DNA from 2 places in the Arthrobacter sp. B2060 genome. Region 1 is predicted to be linked to the other one. Evidence: predicted binding sites of a transcription regulator. Region 1 holds the regulator's gene; the other holds the start of a gene.
What was found. The regulator LexA, encoded in region 1, represses DNA repair genes until DNA is damaged. The targets are predictions, from matches to a motif close to TCGAACANNTGTTCGA.
Positions count from the first base shown of each region.

Region 1 (7,136 bases):
GGTCGGGCTCGACGGCGGCGCGCAGTGCCCTTGCAAAGGCCTTGAACTGGGCTTCGACGATGTGGTGCGGGTCGCGGCCGGCGATGACGTTCATGTGGAGGCAGATGCCGGCGTGCAGCGTGATGGCCTCGAAGACGTGCCGCGTGAGCGAACCGGTGAAGTGGCCGCCGATGAGGTGGTATTCCTGGCCCGCCGGTTCCCCGCCGTGGACCAGATAGGGCCTGCCGGACACGTCGACAACGGCGTGGGCAAGTGCCTCGTCCAGCGGCACGGTGGCTTCGCCGAAGCGGCGGATGCCGGCTTTGTTGCCAAGGGCGGTCCGCAGTACTTCGCCGAACGTGATGGCCACATCCTCCACGGTGTGGTGCACATCGATGTGGATGTCGCCGGTGGCCTTGACCGTCATGTCGATGAGTGAGTGCTTGCACAGTGCGGTCAGCATGTGGTCGTAGAACGGGACGGAGGTGCTGATGTCTGAAACGCCGGTGCCGTCGAGGTTGATCTCCACCAGAACGGAAGATTCGCTGGTGGCACGCTCGAGGCGTGCTGTGCGGGCCTCGGCAGCCTTGATTCCGGTGTCGCTCATAGTGATAGGTGTCCTTTTGACGCAGGAAGGGTGCAGACGTTGCGGGGGTCTACCTCAAGTTTAGGCCGGAAGAGCAGCCTGCCTCGCCAGGATGCGTTCCAGCGCTTCCAGGAAGGCTGTGGTTTCCGTCTCAGTGCCGGCCGTGACGCGCAGGTGGCCGGGGATGCCGACATCCCTGATCAGGACACCGGAATCCAGCAGGGCCTGCCAGACCTCGTGCGGGTTCTCGAGGCCGCCGAAGAAGACGTAGTTCGAGTCCGAGGCGGCCGGTCGAAGCCCCATCCTGGTGAGTTCGGTGACGATCCTGTCGCGCTGCTGCTTGATGTCCTCAACGTCGGCCATGAGCGCCTCGCGGTGCCGCAGCGCCGCCAGTGCGGTGGCCTGGGTGACGGCGGACAGGTGGTACGGGAGACGGACGAGGCGCAGGGCGTCTGCCACCTCGGGGGCGGCGGCCATGTATCCAAGACGGGCGCCCGCCAGGGCGAACGCCTTGCTCATGGTCCGGGACACAATGAGCCGCTCCCGCCCCGGCAGCAGGGTAAGCGCGCTGGGAGTGCCGTCGTGGGCGAACTCGTGGTACGCCTCGTCGACGATGACGATGGTCCGGCTGGATTCGCCGGCCTCATAGACGGCTTCCACGACGTCCAGCCCCAGACCGGTGCCGGTGGGGTTGTTTGGTGAGCACAGGAACACGACGTTCGGCCGCAGCTCCCGGACCTGGCGGGCCGCGGACTCGGCGCTCAGGCCATAGTCCTCCGCACGCTGTCCGACGATGTATTCGGTATCTGTTCCGCTGGCCAGCAAGGGGTACATGGAGTACGTGGGCGGGAAGCCCAGCGCCGTTCGGCCCGGCCCGCCGAACGCCTGGAGTATCTGCTGGAGGACTTCGTTGGAGCCGTTGGCCGCCCAGATGTTGTCGGCGGAGAGGCCGTGGCCCAGGTATTCCGCCAGGGCCTCCCGGAGTTCGGTGAATTCCCGGTCGGGGTAGCGGTTGAGTCCCGCCGCCGCCTCAGTGACGGCCTCGGATATCGCGGCCCTGACATCGGCCGGCACCCCGTGGGTGTTCTCATTGACGTTAAGGAGGATCGGCACCTCGAGCTGCGGCGCCCCGTAAGGCGTCAGCCCCCGCAAATTGGTGCGCAGGGGAAGTCGGTTCAGTCGCTCAAGCTGGTCAGTCACTTGGACAGTTTAAGTGCCCCGGGCGGCGAGCGGGAAACTGTGACGGGTAAGGCCGACCGGCCGTGACGGATCGGTACCTATTTGGACGGGACGAACAGCTGCTGTCCCGGCATGACCTTGCCGTTGTCCAGGTTGTTTAGCTGGACAATATCCGCGATGACGTCCCGCGGGTCCCTGTCCGGGTCCACGCTGCCGGCAATGGCCCACAGCGATTCCCCTGGCTGCACCGTCACGGAGACGGTCTCCGTCACCGACAGACCGCCGGCGGTGTCGGCAGCCTTGGCCGGTGAGTTGAACAGGCCGGCGAGTGACAGGAGCAGTGCCGCCAGCAGTACCAGCGGCAGTCCGATCAGGACGATCCGCCCGCGGCGGGTGAGCCGCAGGCGCGGCGGCTTGCCTGACGGCCCGCCTGGCCGCCCGCCGGCATGCGGGCCCTGCAGGCCTTGGGTGGCCTGCCGGCTCTGGGGGCTGCGCCGCTTCTCGGGACGGTAATGGTGACCTGCTGTTGTAGCTGACATGAACTGAGCCCTCCTGGACCATTCTGTGCTGCCCGTGTGCCCGGTCCGCCGGACATACGCCGGAATCTTCGAATAACCGGACTGCTTCGCAGCTGAACTAGAACACATGTTCGAACTTTGCTTCTCCATTTTTAGCACCTATCAACGAACAAAGTCGAGACTCGCTAGAACAAATGTTTGAAAAAGCTTTATGGCTGGCCTACGTTGGAAATCAAAGAACAACCACTTCTGCAGTTGATCAGCAGGGTCTGACATTTCAGGCCGGAAGTTCCCGGCAACTGCAGCCACGCAAGCCGGGAGGAACGAAAGGCGTTGGCGAACATGGCAGCACAAGCCTCCGACGGCAAAGCCACCCAGCGCAGCCAGCGGTCCCGGACAGCACCCAAGGGACTCACTGTCCGCCAGAAGAAGATCCTGGAAACCATCCAGCGCTCGGTCAATGACAACGGATACCCTCCCTCCATGCGGGAGATCGGGGACACGGTTGGCCTGGCCAGCCTGTCCAGCGTCACCCACCAGCTCTCACAGCTCGAGAAGCTCGGATATCTGCGGCGCGATCCCAAACGTCCCCGGGCCATGGAAGTCCTCATGCCCCTGACGCTCGACGCCGGAGTCCCCAAATCTGCAGGCGCCGAGAAGGAAGCCAGACTGCACAGCGTGGGCGGTGCCTCCGTTACGGAGTTGCCCAGCGCCACAGACACGGCCCTCGTTCCGCTGGTCGGCAGGATCGCAGCCGGCGGCCCCATCCTCGCCGACCAGATGGTGGAGGACCTCATGCCGCTGCCCCGCCAGCTCGTTGGCCACGGGGAACTGTTCATGCTGAGAGTCGCCGGGGACTCCATGGTGGACGCCGCGATCTGCGACGGTGACTGGGTGGTGGTGCGGCGCCAAAGCGACGCCGCCAACGGCGACATCGTGGCCGCGCTGCTGGACGACGAAGCAACCGTCAAGACCTTCCGGCAGCGGGACGGCCACACCTGGCTGCTTCCCCAGAACACCCAGTACGAGCCCATCCTGGGCGACCACGCCGTGGTCATGGGCAAGGTCGTGTCCGTCCTGCGTTCGCTGTAGGTCACCACACGCTGTAGGTCACAGCCCGCTTTCGGTTCCGGCCCGCCCCAGGTTCCGGGCCGCCGTCAACGAGTCCCCCGGACTACCGCGCTCCGGCGAGCCTTTCCAGCGCCGCCACGGCGATCTTGCGGTCCGTCGTGGGCCAGAACGGCGGGAGCGCCGCGCGGAGAAACCCGCCGTAGCGTTCTGTCGAAAGGCGCGAATCCAGGACTGCCACCACGCCCTTGTCGTCCGTGGACCGGATGAGTCGTCCGGCGCCCTGCGCGAGACGGATCGCGGCATGGGTGGCCGACACCGACATGAAGCCGTTGCCGCCTGCCTGGGCCACGGCCCGGGAGCGTGCCGTCATCAGGGGGTCGTCGGGCCGCGGGAACGGAATCCTGTCGATGACCACCAGCCGGCACGAACCGCCGGGAACATCAACACCCTGCCACAGGGACATGGTGCCGAACAGGCAGGTGTCGGGTTCGTCGGCGAACTGCTTTACCAGTGCGGTCATGGTTGAGTCGCCTTGGCAGAGCACGCTGACGTCCAGGCGGGGGCGCAGCGCCTCGGCAGCATCCTCGGCGGCCCGGCGGGACGAGAAGAGGCACAGCGCTCCCCCGCCGGAGGCGCGGATCAGCGTTTCCAGTTCGTCGAGAGCTTCCGGCGAGGTCCCCCTGCCCGGCTTGGGCAGGTGCCCGGCCACGTACAGGATGCCCTGCTTCGGGTAGTCGAAGGGGGACCCGACGTCCACGCCAGTCCAGCTTGGGGCGCCTTCGCCCAGGAGACCGAGTCCGCCTGCGGCGGGTTCGAACGCGGAGCCGATTGCCAGCGTGGCGGAGGTCAGGACCACGGTGTGGCCTTCGAACAGGCCCTCCCGGAGGCGCCCGGCAACACTCAGGGGTGCGATGTTGATCAGGGCGGGCTGCGTGTCGTCGGGTGCCGAATAGCCCTGTTGCGGGTCAAAGGTGCTGTTCCGAGAAAACCACACCACCTCGCGGTTCTCGCGCGCGGCGAGCAGCCGTTCACACAGCTCCAGGATGACGAGGAGGCGGGACCGCGCGAGTTGCCGCCCGCCGTCGACCGCGTTGTTGCTGTCCCCTTTGGAATCGGACAGCGCCGCCCGGCACGCCTCGCGAAGCTGGTCCACGCAGTCGAGTTGCTCCGTGTTGAGTCCGTTCGGAAGCAGCCCGCTGGGAACGCCGGTGAGGGCAAGTTCAAGGTTGGCCGCGGCGTTGTTGAGGGCATCCACGGTAATGCCTGTGTGCTTGCGGGCGCCCGAGGCTGCGGCATGCACCATGGCGACAGACAACTGCCCGGAAACAGCGCCGGTGACACGGTCCTGGAGCTCGTGGGCCTCGTCCACCACCACAACGTCGTACTCCGGCAGGACGGCCAGGCCCTCGAAGGCGCTGACGGCGAGCATGGCATGGTTGGTCACCACGACATCGGCCTCGGCGGCTTCGTGCCGGGCCAGTTCACTGAAGCATTCCTCGGCGAGGGGGCACTTCTGCGCGCCGAGGCATTCCATGGACGTGACAGAGACCTGCCTCCAGGCACGGTCGGTCACGCCCGGGAGGAGTTCGTCGCGGTCCCCCGTGGTGGTCTTTTCCGCCCATTCGCGGAGCCGGACCACCTCTTTGCCGAGCTGTGAAGACGGTCCGCCCATCGCCGCGGCGAAGTGCGGGACGCTGGTGTCCTCGCCCAGCGAAAAGAGCTGCCCTTCGGAGGGCTCCTCGGACGGGAACCCGCCTTCGAGCTTGTGCCGGCACACGTAGTTGGCGCGGCCCTTGACGAGAGCCACCTTCACCGGCCTGTCCAGCGCCGGGGTGATGTTCTTCAGCAACCGCGGCAGGTCCCGGCCCACGATCTGCGTCTGCAGCGCCAGGGTGGCAGTGGAGACGAGGGTGGGCTTGTCGCTCTCGAGCGAATGGGCGATCAGCGGGATCAGGTAGGCCAGCGACTTGCCGGTGCCCGTACCCGCCTGGACCAGCAGGTGGTCGCCGGTTTCAATCGCCCGCGCCACCTGACGCGCCATCTCGTGCTGGCCGGTGCGGCTTTGTCCGCCCATGGCTGCCACGGCACGGTCGAGGAGCCCGAGGACGAACTCCTCGCCGGCCGTGGCACCGGCGGGCTTTGCGGCCTGCTCAGTCATTGCTGATGAAGGATTCCAGTTCAGCCGCGAGGCCTTCCCGGACCATGACCACGGCGCGGGTGCCGCCCTCTTCGTGATCCATGCTCAGGATCTCCGCGTCGGAGTCGTGGAGTTTGCTGATCAGGTCGCCGCGGTGGTACGGCACCAGCAGTTCCAGCTTGACGTTCGGCCGCGGGATGCCGTCGCTGATCGCCTTCAGCAGTTCCTGGATTCCCTGGCCGGTTCGGGCAGACACCACCACGTGGCGCGGTTCGCGCTGCTTGAGGCGCTCCACGACGAACGGATCGGCGGCGTCGGCCTTGTTGAGCACGATAATCTCGGGCACCTTGCGGGCGTCCACTTCGGAGAACACCGAGCGCACGGCGGCGATCTGGCCCTCCGGATCGGGGTGGGAGACGTCCACCACGTGCAGGATGAGGTCCGCGTCCGCCACCTCCTCGAGCGTGGACCGGAATGCCTCCACCAGCTGCGTGGGAAGGGATCGGACAAAGCCGACAGTATCGGCCAGGGTGTAGCCCAGCCCGTCCGCCGTCTCCGCCTTGCGGACCGTGGGATCCAGCGTGGCGAACAGGGCATTCTCCACCAGGACTCCGGCGTCGGTGAGCCGGTTCAGCAGGGAGGACTTGCCCGCGTTCGTGTATCCCGCGATGGCCACAGAGGGAACTGCATTACGACGGCGGTTGGCCCGCTTGGTCTCGCGTGCCGGCTTCATCGCGGCGATCTCCCGGCGCAGCTTTGCCATCCGCGTGCGGATCCGGCGCCGGTCCAGTTCGATCTTCGTTTCACCAGGACCACGTGAGCCCATGCCTGCACCTGCGCCGCCCACCTGGCCACCGGCCTGGCGGGACATCGATTCGCCCCAGCCGCGGAGGCGCGGGAGCAGGTATTCGAGCTGTGCCAGCTCGACCTGAGCCTTGCCCTCGCGGCTCTTGGCGTGCTGCGCGAAGATGTCGAGAATGAGGGCGGTGCGGTCGATGACCTTGACCTTGACAATGTCTTCCAGTCCGCGGCGCTGCGACGGCGCCAGCTCGGCATCCACCACCACGGTGTCAGCACCGGTGGACATCACCACGTCCTTGAGCTCCAGGGCCTTGCCCGAACCGAGGAACGTGCCGGGATCCGGCTTCGCCCGGCGCTGGACCAGCCCGTCGAGAACTTCCGATCCCGCGGTTTCCGCAAGCGCAGCGAGTTCACGCAGGGAGTTCTCGGCGTCGGCGAGGGTGCCTTCGGTCCACAGCCCGGCCAGGACCACGCGCTCCAGGCGCAGCTGCCGGTACTCGACTTCGGTGACGTCTTCGAGTTCGGTGGACAGCCCGGCCGTTCGGCGCAGGGCCCGGCGTTCCTCAAGATCCTGTTGGTCACCGTCGAACGTGCTGTGTTCCTCGTCAAGCCGCGAGATGGCCTGCGCCTGGCCAAAGACGGCCTTGCTGCCGGCTCCAGCGCCGTTGGCAGCCGCGGCATTCCGCGCCGGGACGTCTTTGGAGAGAATCCGGTCGATGACAGCTTGGATTTCCTCGGGACTCATGTCCTGGGCTGCTGGCTCGGATCCGGAATTGTGCTGACTGGTCATGGTCTCCTTAAAAGGTTCTGCATCTTCAGAATAGTGCTGATTGTTGCCCTTGGCTGCGGTATTCGCGCTGGGCTG
Region 1 is NZ_JBNHFR010000002.1:362,666-369,801, reverse strand. It holds gene hisB (imidazoleglycerol-phosphate dehydratase HisB) at 1-586, opposite strand, end outside; gene AC5RUM_RS06485 (histidinol-phosphate transaminase) at 647-1,765, opposite strand; gene AC5RUM_RS06480 (LysM peptidoglycan-binding domain-containing protein) at 1,843-2,283, opposite strand; gene lexA (transcriptional repressor LexA) at 2,605-3,354, shown strand; gene AC5RUM_RS06470 (ATP-dependent DNA helicase) at 3,437-5,491, opposite strand; gene hflX (GTPase HflX) at 5,484-7,061, opposite strand.

Region 2 (7,136 bases), on a different contig from region 1:
CTGGGTTCCCTGCCGGAACCGACCCTAACACCTCGGATTGTCAGCCCCCGGGTCAACAGCGTGCGGAACAACGGGCCGGAGCTCATCGAACCCGCCGAGCCTGCAGCCAAATAAACTCATGCGGTGAAAGTCACCGGCACCATTACTAACCCGGACGGCAGCTACGGACACATCGAGGCCGAAGGCGACACCTATGACGAAGCACGGGAAACCTCTATGTCCAGATATAAACCAGTAGGGAGGAAATTATGATCACTCACCTCGTCGCTCAAGGTGGCAGACACCGTCCAGCTTGTGGAGTGGACCGGGCTATTGGATCGCATCACCTGGTTCAAAACTTATGTCACTTGTAACAAGTGCAGAGGGACCAAGTTATTCCTGGAAGCTGAGAGTGCTTTTGAACCTGCACATACTCGAGCCCTCCACTACCTCGGGATAGCGCTCCGAGCTGTTGAGGCATCCATCAAAATGGCCGATGAAGAAAACATAGATATAGATGACCCTGGCGAGTGGCAACGCTTGGGTGAGGAGCGGGACCAGCTACTTATGTCTGTCGCCACCTTGAAGGCTCTCCAGTCAGTCGAACTTATGGTCCAGAAATAGATGTAGAAAATGAGGAACATGCTCCCGGTGCGCTTCTGGAAGAGGGCTAAAACCTCATAGCCATCCGCAAGGACCTCTAGCCCGCGTGAAGTCGGTCAGGCAGGGTGACATCGGCAGGGGATAGCTCCGGCCTGACCCTGAGTATCCGCAAGGGATGCCGGAAGGACCTCCCGGACCACGCGGTGTCTGCGGAGACCTCCACAACCATGGGTTCCACGAGGGTCAGCGCCACGGGTTCCTTGTCCCGATTAAACCTGTCCAGGGCCGTACCTTTCACAATGGCCGGCCAAGGGTGCTCATCCATTGGAGACTGAAGCCATCGCGCCAGTTCCCGGCTTTCCCTCGCCTTCAATGGGGTGGACCGGCCAACGATCCGCAGCTCACCGTCAAGGATGAGGCCGGCGACAACCTCGGAGGGTTGGGTGATCGGCCCGATCACTGCGCCGCAGATAACGTCCAGGGTTTCCCTGCGCTTCAGCTTTAACCAGGAACGGGCACCGGGCGTGTACGGCTCGTTCGTGCTTTTGATGACCAGCCCTTCGATCCCGGTGTGCGGCAGCTCTTCGAGCCACTGTTCGGCTACGCCGCGGTCGGCGGTAATGGGGGAGAGTGACAGCGGGGGTTCCCAGCCGTTGGCGAGTTCTTCGAGGAGTGCACGCCGGTCGCTCAGAGGCAGGTCCCTTGCGTCATGTCCGGCCACGGCCAGGACGTCGAAGGCAACATAGTTGGCAGGCGCTGCCATGACCAGCGCAGGCAGGGTCTTTGGTCCTGCGCCCAGGCGCTGCTGCAAGGCGTCGAAGTTCAGCCGTCCCTGGCTCCAGACCACGGCTTCGCCGTCGATCACACATCCCGGTGGGACGGCCGCAGCGACCGCTGAGCAGAGTTCAGGGAAGTACCCTGTCAGTTCCTTGCCTTGCCGGGACCACAGTGTGGCGCCGTGGTCATCCCTGACTGCAACACATCTATACCCATCCCACTTGGGTTCAAACAGTAGAGTTCCGTGTGATGCGTCACCGCTTGGCATCTTGGCGATGGCGCGGGCCAGCGCGACTTTTACCGGCGGGGCGAGCCCAGCCGGTAGCCCGGCTACGTAGTCCATGGCCCCTACGCTACGCACAGCCTGGCTCAGATGTCAGTGATGGCCTCCAGCAACCACTGCTCAGCGAGGGGATCGCGACGCAGTTCAAAGGTCCGAAGCGGCGAGTTCGACCCGCCGAGACGAACCTGAACACGCCAGTGTTCGATGTCTACAACATTGCCGACGCCGACGGGCCCGCTTCGGCGGGTTTCCCACCACGAGTCCCTGGTAAACCAGTGCACCGGCTCGGCTGCCACTGCCCAAATTTTCCCGTCGTAGCGGACAGCCAGGGGAGTGTCGGCGATGGTGAACCTGACGTCCACCGGGGTGTTGAGGTTGGGGCTTCGTGAGTGATGGTCATGTGCTTGTTTTCTTCCTGGGTGGTGCAAAGAGCAACCGTTTAGGCGGCTTTGACGAGGGGGAGCTCGTCCCAGTGAGTGGTGTATCTGGGGGAGAGCATGTCGCGTTTCATGGTCCAGTCCGGCCCGCCCCGGATCCCGCCGTGGCCCAGGCCGATGGAGCCGCGCCCGTACCGTCGGGTGACGTCTTCGAGCAGGGTGCCGATGTGGCGTTCCTCGTGGGGGTTTTCGAACAGTGACAGGGGTGCCTGGTTGCCGGTGGGGCGCAGGTCGGTGACCATGATCCCTGCCCTGGCGTACCGGACGCCCTCAACAATCCGGGGCAGGAGGGCGTGGCCGGCTTTGGTGAGGATCACCGGGTCAGCGGTGGGCATAGGCAACGGCACACACACTGAGGGGTAGGAGGTGTCGTTGGGGTTGAAGTGCGAGGTTCCGGCGAACGCGGTCAGGACCTTGGCCTGCAGCCCGTGTTTGGCCAGCCGCGCCGATGCCTGCTGCCCGTAAACACTCATGACTTGGCGGATCCCGGCCGCGGTGGTGATGGGTTTGGCGAAGGACCGGGAGAAGATCAGCTGGTCCCGCCCGATCCTTTCTTCTTCCATTGGGATGCAGGGGGTGCCCTGCAGTTCCAGGACGGTGCGCATCATCACGACCGAGAACTTGTCCCGGATCGCGACGGGGTCGGTCCGGACCAGATCGGCGATGGTGAAGATGCCCATCACGTTCAGCCGCCTGGTCAGCCGTCCGGCGATGCCCCACACCTCCTCGACGGACAGCCGGCCCAGCAACGCGTCCCGCTCAGGTGCGGGGACGGACTCCCAGTGGCAGACCCCGCCGAAAGCGGGGTTGTGTTTAGCCCACTTGTTGGCCAGCTTCGCCAGCGTCTTCGTCGGTGCGATTCCGACGCAGACCGGCACGCCGACGTTCCGGCGGACCGCGGCCTTCATTGCCCGGCCCAGCGCGAGCAGCTCGTCCGGGGAGCCTTTGACGCCGAGAAAGGCTTCGTCGATGCTGTAGACCTCCAGCCAGGCCGAGTACCGGCCCAGCAGCTCCATCACCCTGGCGCTGATGTCCCCGTACAGTTCGTAGTTGCTGGACAGTGCGACCAGGCCCCATTCCTTCGCCCGTGGGGCGAGCTTGAACCAGGGATCGCCCATCGCGATCCCGAGGGCCTTGGCCTCGGGGGAGCGGGTGACAGCGCAGCCGTCGTTGTTGGACAGCACGATCACCGGCTTGCCTTCCAGGGAAGGGTTGAACGCCCGCTCCGCGGATGCGTAGAAGCAGTTCACATCCACGTGCGCGATCTGCGGCATGTGCCGCATCAGTGCCGGCTTAGACATGGTGCAGGCACCTGGTGGCGACGCCCCACACGGTCAGCTCCGACAGCGCAGGGACGCGGATGTCCGGGTACTTGGGGTTCTCCGCCTGTAGCACCACGCCCGTGGCGGTGATGCGCAGCCGCTTGATGGTCAGCTCCCCGTCCAGGACGGCGACGACGACCGAACCGTCGGTGGGTTCCAGGGCCCGGTTGACGATCAGTTCGTCACCGTCGCTGATTCCGGCGCCCTCCATCGAGTCCCCGGTCACCCGCACGACATAGGTGCTGGTGATGTCTTTGATCAGGTGCTCGTTCAGGTCGATACGGCCGTCGAAGTAGTCCTGCGCCGGGGACGGGTACCCAGCAGCGACCGGTACCGGGGAGACCAGCACCGACAACAATGAGACTCCCGCGTCTACCACACGGGGACCAATGACAACGCCCACAACACACCCTAATTCGAATATATGTTCGATATTTAAGTGTAGCGGGAGGGCGGACAATGTAGCGGGATCAATCTAAACTAGTGTGCTCATGGAGGGCTGCTGCGATGCGCGGCGTAGCAGCAGACACACAGCCTCAGTTCGCGGTGATCCTGGCTCTTCAGTGTGGTGTATCAGGAAAATCTGGACGCGCTTTGGGTTTTCAGATTCAAGTGCAATTGCCGTCATCCACTGGGGGTGGCAGTGAATCCAAGCGCGCCGTCGAAGTCTGACGGCGCGGTATTACTCCGGCTGTTCCTTGGACAGGGCGATGATCCAGTCCTCAGTCTGTTCGCCTGTTAACTTGTTGAGTGTGATCCTCGCCTTGGCGGCGGCAATCTGGACCTTCCGCTCCGCGGGGGTTACTGATGCCGGCCGACGTGACGGTGCAATCTCATCCGTTTCGGCGTGGGAAGGTCTGCTGTTTTTTACCAGCCGTGCCATGGCGATCGTCGACCTTCTACCTGTAGATGCCGTGATTGGTTCTCTTCTTTGTCGCGTGGTGTTCCGGGGTCGTCCACCCACTTGGCTGAATCACGTAAGCAGTGAGGAGGATCCTGCCCCGGCTTTCGCCTGTCGGGTCCGCTCTTCCACGGGGCCTTCCGCGCTAATCTTCGGCTGCGACCGCTATTCCCGCGTAACGCGTTTGCTCTGGGCCTAGGGCCACTTCGGACTCCACATAGGATGAACGGGTGACCGACGAAAGCAAGAAGCGCCGCTTCCTGACCATCGAGCAGGCCGCGGAGGAGCTGAATGTCTCCGACAGCCAGATCCGGGCCCTGCTAAAAACGGGCGAGTTGCGCGGCATCCAGGTCGGCGGCCGCGGAGTGTGGCGCATCGGGGCCACCGACCTCGAAGACTTCATAACTGACGCATACCGCCGCACCGCCGAGCGTATTGCCACAGGTGAGTTGAAAGACGGCGGGGGCCCCGAAGATTAGCCCGGTGTGAAAGCCCATCCATCCGCTGTGCGTAGCGGCGACTAATACCTGGCCGGGCCAAGGCGCCCATCCGAAATCGTCGTTTTTCTACCCCACTGAGATCCGAGGACAACGTTGGATACCGCTGAATGGGCTCTTGAGCTAACCGACACTTTGACACACTCGGGTCATGGACTAGTGCAGATGACGGTGGCAACCTTCCGGGATGTGGCGTACAGGGACGAAATCATTGAAACCGCCAGGGGCGTTACTGCGGCGGCGGGCTGGCCACTCTACGAACTCTCAGCAAGGAGCGTGGAGCCCGACCCGTCAGTATTGCCTGAAGCGGGTTTCGTGATTCTGCGCGACGTAGACGCACCCCTTCCAATGGCCGTTCCCGTGCTCATTGGCGCCTTCCAGCATCTTGTGCAAAGAGATCTCCCTGTCGGGCTGCTCGTTGTTGCGACGACGCGAGGGATCAGGGCGCTTCGACTCCATCAGGGCTTGGGTTTCCTCAGCCGCGCGGAAACCTTGACTCAAACTTAAGCATGTCGCGGGCACGCGGCTGCTTCCAGTGGCTGGGATTCCTCGAAGGCCAGTCCAGACCTCGCCCAGCTGGAACTAGGCCCAGAGCACGTAGTGGTCCGAGATCCGCCAGGCGCTTTCGTTCTTCGTAAGCCCGGTCAAAACGTAAGGGATGAAGTCGAAGGACCGGGCCCGCTGGTTGTAGGCGATGCCGTCCAGCAGCGGGGTGCCGTCGGCTCCGAGAACCAGGCGATCTGGTCGTAGAAGCGGTTGGCACCGCTGTCATCGAAGATGGTCCGTGGCACCGTATCTCACTTCCGTTGGCGGCCACAGGCCGGTGGCGACGAACGCCTCGTAGAGCGGGTCAGCCATGCGGTCCAGGTTGAAGTCGCCCAGGACCATCAGATTGTCGTTCCAGTCGTTGGGGCGGTCTGCCCGTGCCCTCATCCACTGCTCGAAGGCGGTCACTTCCGGGAAGCGCTCTGCGGCGTTCCTGCCCCCGAGCACGTGCACCGAAGCCAGCGTGAACTCTGTGCCGGCCCGGCTGACGCTGCCGAAGTGGCCAGGCTCGTGTCCAAGCTTCACCCCGGCGGCGCAGGCCGCTTCATTGCCGTTGAACCTACCCTCCGAAAGGTCGTGGCGGCATGATCGCCAAGTACCGCAAGTACCGTGCAAAAGTCCATGCCGACGGCGTCAAACCCCTGACCTTCACCGAGTGGCTCCTGGGCCGTATCGCCGGCCGCCTGCTGGTCAGCGTCGCCACCATGGCAGCCAAGCGAAAAGACTTTGCATCGCTGAACAGCGCCCTGCTCACCGTCTGGGCTGGAAATCGCAGCGATCGCAGCCAAGCCCTGATCACTGAAGTTTCCCCCGCCGAGCTGCGCCAAGCCATCAAGGAAGGACGCCTCCGCCTTGTCCTCGACCCGCAAACCCCGTAGCCGCCGCCAGACCCTCGCCGCCATCGCGCGGCGCGGGAGTGACATCATCTCGCTGAACCGAGCAATGGCCGCGAGCATGCTCCTCCGGGAGGGCTCGGGGACGCCACAGCCCGGTGATCTTGCCCGGGCACTACGTGAAGGCCGTGTCACGATCGTAATCGCCCCTGCTGACCCGCCGGAGGATGACATCGCGGCGGCGTGATCTATAGGTTGCAACAGGGTTTCTCTAGGTTGCCGCGCTTATCCTCCGCTGATGTGGCAATCCGGCCGCACTGACGGAAGGGACGATCGTGAAGAAGACCATTGGCATGCTTGCTCTCGTTATCCTGACGCTTACTCAGGCCTTGGTTGCCTCAGTTCCAAGCAGCGCCGCGACAAGTGTCACCAAGATAAAATCATTCGGCCAGGCCTCCATCGCCGAGTTTGTCAATGTTGAGGGGTGCATCAGAACCCAAATCGAAGTTTTTGCAAATGTCAGCGAAGTCAAGGGGTCGTCCGCACCCGAAAAAATTGCGGCCGTTGCCGTGACCAGGCTAAATCAGTGCACGAACCTCTTGGAGGTTTTGGGTTTCGGGCAAACAACTGATTTCTCATTAGTGACAGAGAAGAGTCTCTCGTCCTCAACACTGAGCGTGTCTCTTCCAATCTCGAACATCCTCGTAGGGACATCGTCACTGATGACTCTGAACCTCGATTTTGCTGCGACTCCTGGGAGGGTGCAGACCGTGACAAGCGACAAATTTGAAGTCGAGGGAGTGGTGTTCGCTTCCAAGGCGTCAGTTGCCAGCCGGGCCGCCGTGGCTACCGGAACGGCCGTTCTGGGTTCGGAGGTCATCCTGGACCCTAGTACTCCATCGCAGACGGCGAGCATCAACCAGGCGAGGACACAGGAAGGGACACGAGTGACGGGACA
Region 2 is NZ_JBNHFR010000001.1:72,456-79,591, reverse strand. It holds gene AC5RUM_RS00450 (SOS response-associated peptidase) at 1-114, shown strand, start outside; gene AC5RUM_RS00445 (hypothetical protein) at 124-252, shown strand; gene AC5RUM_RS00440 (ATP-dependent DNA ligase) at 680-1,702, opposite strand; gene AC5RUM_RS00435 (hypothetical protein) at 1,729-2,004, opposite strand; gene AC5RUM_RS00430 (Y-family DNA polymerase) at 2,082-3,380, opposite strand; gene AC5RUM_RS00425 (LexA family protein) at 3,373-3,804, opposite strand; gene AC5RUM_RS00420 (hypothetical protein) at 4,084-4,284, opposite strand; gene AC5RUM_RS00415 (helix-turn-helix domain-containing protein) at 4,533-4,781, shown strand; gene AC5RUM_RS00410 (hypothetical protein) at 5,568-5,870, opposite strand; gene AC5RUM_RS00405 (hypothetical protein) at 5,930-6,223, shown strand; gene AC5RUM_RS00400 (hypothetical protein) at 6,198-6,425, shown strand; gene AC5RUM_RS00395 (hypothetical protein) at 6,514-7,136, shown strand, end outside.
Region 2: AC5RUM_RS00425 (LexA family protein) is a predicted target of LexA. The motif match lies at 3,818-3,833, and genes of this name have one in related genera.